DNA from 2 places in the Brevibacillus sp. MER 51 genome. Region 1 is predicted to be linked to the other one. Evidence: a T-box and tRNA genes for the amino acid it is inferred to sense, from the RefSeq annotation. Region 1 holds a T-box; the other holds one or more tRNA genes.

Region 1 (2,378 bases):
GCGCCTGTGGAAGGACGCAGAGGAAGTTTCCTTCAGCGAGCAAGGGTAAGGTCAGATGGCATACGCACACATGGCCGCTGTATATGACAGGCTGATGGCGGATACTCCTTATGACCAGTGGCTCGACTGGGTCGAGCGTCATTGGGCAAAGGGAGAGAAGCCTGTGCGGGTCATTGATCTTGGCTGTGGGACGGGCACGATTGCGATCCCACTCGCCAAGCGGGGATACCGCGTTACTGGAGTGGATCTCTCTACAGAAATGCTTGCGATTGCCTATGACAAAATGAGGCAGGAGCAAGTGGATGTAGCGTGGGTGGAGCAGGATATGCGGGAGCTGTCCTTGCCGGAAGCGGATGCGGTCATCTCCTTGTGTGATTCATTGAGCTATCTTACAGAGGAAGCGGATGTGCAGGAAACGTTCAAGCGCGTTTTCGCTCATCTCGCGCCTGGTGGGAGCTTTCTGTTTGATGTGCACAGTCCGTACAAGATGCTGCACATTTTCGGAGACGAGACGTTCACACATGTAGAAGATGAAGTTTCGTACATTTGGCAATGTTTTTGCGACCCACTGCGTTTGGAGGTAGAGCATCAGTTAACGTTTTTCATTCGTCAGCCAAACGGATTGTACGAGCGGATGGAAGAAGAGCATTGGCAACGGGCTTATCAGCCTGTCCAACTGATGCGCTGGCTGACAGATGCCGGCTTCACAGACATCGTCATCACTGCTGATTACTCGGATATGCCGCCACAAGAAGCGAGTGAGCGCCTATTTTTCTCAGCCCGCAAGCCGAAAAGTTTGACATGATTGGTTCGGATTGACTATAATGGCGTTATAACTACAGATTTCGACGCGTTTAAGAGGAATAGTAGGTATAGGATTCGAGCACTCACAGAGAGTTGACGGATGGTGCAAGTCAACCCGAATCTATCTGAACTCACCTCCCAGCACTTGCCCCCAAGGTCATTTACGCCATGATTGTGTAAGGGTGAGCGGCTTATCCCCGATACGGATGAAACAAGTGGGTGAATGCTTGTCATTTGCCAATCTGGGTGGTACCGCGGGAATGTAAACAACCTCTCGTCCCTTTCGCAAGAGCGATCTGGGATGTGAGGTTTTTTTATAATATCGGAAAGTATATTATTCTTTGGGTTTCTTCCCGATATTACGGAAAACATTCCGCTCATACGCGATCGCTCAACCTTGAGCAATCCTCGATAGAGGTTTTCTTATTTTCACCTATTTTAAGATGGGAGTGCTTTACCATGGTATTCAGTCATCAAAATGTCGAAAAGAAGTGGCAGCAATATTGGGAGCAGAACAAGACCTTCAAAACCTCCGAGGATGAAGGCAAGAAAAAGTTTTACGCACTCGACATGTTCCCGTATCCATCTGGAGCTGGCCTGCACGTAGGACATCCAGAGGGCTATACGGCTACTGATATTTTGTCCCGCATGAAGCGGATGCAAGGATATAACGTTCTCCATCCAATGGGCTGGGATGCGTTTGGTTTGCCAGCGGAGCAATACGCGCTCGATACAGGAAACGATCCGGCGGAATTCACCGAGCACAATATTAACACCTTCCGCCGCCAAATTAAGTCGCTCGGATTTTCCTACGACTGGGATCGCGAAATCAATACGACCGATCCGAACTACTACAAGTGGACACAGTGGATTTTTACGAAGCTGTATGAGCACGGCTTGGCTTATATTGACGAAGTAGCTGTAAACTGGTGCCCTGCTTTGGGAACGGTTTTGGCAAACGAAGAAGTCATTGACGGAAAAAGTGAGCGTGGCGGACACCCAGTAGAACGCCGCCCAATGAAGCAATGGGTCCTGAAAATTACTGCATATGCGGAAAGACTGCTCGCTGACCTGGATGAACTGGATTGGCCAGAGAGCATCAAGGAAATGCAACGCAACTGGATCGGTCGTTCTGAAGGGGCAGAAGTAACCTTTGGTATCGAAGGTCATGACGAAACCTTTACCGTCTTTACGACTCGTCCAGACACTCTCTACGGAGCAACTTATGCGGTACTGGCTCCTGAGCACAAGCTGGTTGAGCAAATTACCGTACCAGCTCAAAAAGAAGCAGTGGACGCGTACCTGGATCAAGCGAAACGCAAGAGCGATCTGGAGCGTACTGATCTGGCGAAAGAAAAGACAGGAGTATTTACCGGAGCGTATGCGATCAACCCGGTTAACGGCGAGCGTCTGCCAATCTGGATTGCAGATTACGTGCTGATCAGCTACGGAACAGGCTCCATCATGGCCGTTCCAGCGCACGATGAACGCGATTATGAGTTCGCGAAAACATTTGATCTGCCAATCAAGCAAGTAATCGCTGGTGGAGATATCTCCAAGGAAGCATATACTGG
Region 2 (2,378 bases), on a different contig from region 1:
CTATTTGGAAAGCCAACTGGGTAAGGCCATGGATGAAAGTGTCTTCTGGGCTGTCTATCACTTTGAACAAATGATGAATAAAGAGCTCGTCCAGAAGGAAGAAACGATCTCCTATTTGCATAACGACAAACTGACCATGCTCGGAAAAATTGCCGCCAATATGGCTCATGAGCTGCGCAATCCATTGTGCGCCATTGAAGGGTTCCTAAAGCTGATCGGCGAGTCTACACGGGAACAGGCCCAGCTTCAGACGTATATCCAAGTCGTCATGCATGAGTTTGAGAATTTACATCGGCAACTGACCGGATTCCTCAGCTTTTCCAAAAAACCAATTCTCGATGAAATTTTTAAAACCGTTCAAGTAGAAGAACTGCTTGAAGAAGTAGAGATGCTGATTACCCCTCGCCTCGTGGGAGAAAACATACGTTTTGAAAAACAAATCCACCCCTGCTTACTCGCATGTTATGAAGAAGGCTTGAAGCAAGTTGTCGTCAATCTATTAAACAATGCCATTGACGCCGTGCAAAATCGCACAGACAAGTATATTCATGTCATTTCCACTTCTTCTGATGGATGGCTCTATTTGAGTGTGGAAAACAACGGCGAAAGGATTCCACCCGAGATCGTCGAGAATCTTTTCCAACCATTCTTTACGACTAAACAAAATGGGACGGGTATTGGCTTGTCCATCTGCAAAAATATTATCGAAAAGCATCAGGGCACGATCCATTGTGATTCCAATGAAAAACGCACACGCTTTATCGTTTCTCTGCCGATTGCAAATGCCCAGGAAGTTGGTCCGCGAATGGAAGCTCTCTAGGTCGCTCTTTTTTGAACCACGCAAAAAAGCCCCCTGACAATGCAGGAGGCAAGGCAAGAGATCCGTTACCAACTTCATCGGTAAGCGATCTTAGTTTTACTGTACACGAAAACATATGTTGCTACCATAGAAAACGTCAGACAGCTTTCGACAAACTTTTATACCTGTATTGAACAAAGGCTTATCTATTCAACTGTTGGATAAGCCTTCATACTTTTGCCTCAAGTAAAAATAGGCCTGCTTTCCTAGACGCAAAAAAACAGAGAACCTATTGGCTCTCTGCTTTATGTATGGAGCGGGTGATGGGAATCGAACCCACGCGACCAGCTTGGAAGGCTGGAGTTCTACCATTGAACTACACCCGCATCAAAATAGATGCTGGTGCCGAGGACCGGACTTGAACCGGTACGGGAGAAACTCCCGACAGATTTTAAGTCTGTTGCGTCTGCCCATTCCGCCACCCCGGCAAACCTGTAAAACGTGGGCAAATCATGGTCGGGAAGACAGGATTCGAACCTGCGACCCCTTGGTCCCAAGCCAAGTACTCTACCAAGCTGAGCTACTTCCCGACAAATTATCATCTTCACTTTTGTAGTAAAGAAGCGTGCCCTGAGAGATTCGAACTCCCGACCTTTTGATTCGTAGTCAAACGCTCTATCCAGCTGAGCTAAGGGCACATGTTATGGAGCGGACGAAGGGTCTCGAACCCTCGACCTTCGCCTTGGCAAGGCGACGCTCTACCAATTGAGCTACGTCCGCATTATAAGAAGAAGTTGATTGGTGCGGTCGAGAGGACTTGAACCTCCACGGTGTTGCCACCACTAGAACCTGAATCTAGCGCGTCTGCCAATTCCGCCACGACCGCATTTTCCCATCCAAGTAGTCAGAGGTGTTAACAAGCTGACTTTCACTTTTCGGGTTTATGAAAACTGGTGAGCCATGAAGGACTCGAACCTTCGACCCTCTGATTAAAAGTCAGATGCTCTACCAACTGAGCTAATGGCTCATGAAAAATGGTGGGGAGAGACGGATTCGAACCGCCGAACCCGGAGGGAGCAGATTTACAGTCTGCCGTGTTTAGCCACTTCACTATCTCCCCAATTTCATGGTGCCGGCAATAGGACTTGAACCCACAACCCCCTGATTACAAGTCAGGTGCTCTACCAATTGAGCTATACCGGCATATCTTTAATTATGGCATATCTTTCATGAAAAATCAACGTTTTTTTATTCCGTTAAACCTTTTTCATGTTCATGAACTATGCCATCTCATTAAGAAAGATGGCGGAGCTGACGGGACTCGAACCCGCGACCTCCGGTGTGACAGACCGGCGTGAACTCCAACTTCACCACAGCTCCATATTTGGTTGCACCCACTGGGTACTCCGATCCTACTTGATCAAGAAGATTACTCGACGTAGAGCAAGTAGAAAATTTGGTTGCGGGAGCAGGATTTGAACCTGCGACCTTCGGGTTATGAGCCCGACGAGCTACCGAGCTGCTCCATCCCGCGATAGTCAGGACGACTGAGTGTCAGTGTTGCCACAGGACGTGGCGC

Evidence for each region. A T-box is a leader RNA that pairs with one kind of tRNA and senses whether it is charged. The one in region 1 lies ahead of leuS (leucine--tRNA ligase), so its partner is inferred to be a tRNA-Leu.
Region 2: it has a tRNA-Leu gene. The T-box ahead of leuS (leucine--tRNA ligase) is inferred to sense a tRNA for this amino acid. The anticodon was not compared.

What each region holds. Positions count from the first base shown of each region.
Region 1 covers NZ_JAMAUS010000002.1:92,024-94,401, reverse strand. Annotated here, with positions in the region: gene rsfS (ribosome silencing factor) at 1-49, shown strand, start outside; gene M3630_RS04590 (class I SAM-dependent DNA methyltransferase) at 56-805, shown strand; T-box leader at 845-1,089, shown strand; gene leuS (leucine--tRNA ligase) at 1,264-2,378, shown strand, end outside.
Region 2 covers NZ_JAMAUS010000013.1:567-2,944, reverse strand. Annotated here, with positions in the region: gene M3630_RS23540 (sensor histidine kinase) at 1-820, shown strand, start outside; tRNA gene M3630_RS23535 (tRNA-Gly) at 1,112-1,185, opposite strand; tRNA gene M3630_RS23530 (tRNA-Leu) at 1,200-1,287, opposite strand; tRNA gene M3630_RS23525 (tRNA-Pro) at 1,313-1,389, opposite strand; tRNA gene M3630_RS23520 (tRNA-Arg) at 1,424-1,497, opposite strand; tRNA gene M3630_RS23515 (tRNA-Gly) at 1,504-1,579, opposite strand; tRNA gene M3630_RS23510 (tRNA-Leu) at 1,599-1,685, opposite strand; tRNA gene M3630_RS23505 (tRNA-Lys) at 1,751-1,826, opposite strand; tRNA gene M3630_RS23500 (tRNA-Tyr) at 1,835-1,919, opposite strand; tRNA gene M3630_RS23495 (tRNA-Thr) at 1,927-2,002, opposite strand; tRNA gene M3630_RS23490 (tRNA-Asp) at 2,103-2,179, opposite strand; tRNA gene M3630_RS23485 (tRNA-Met) at 2,257-2,333, opposite strand.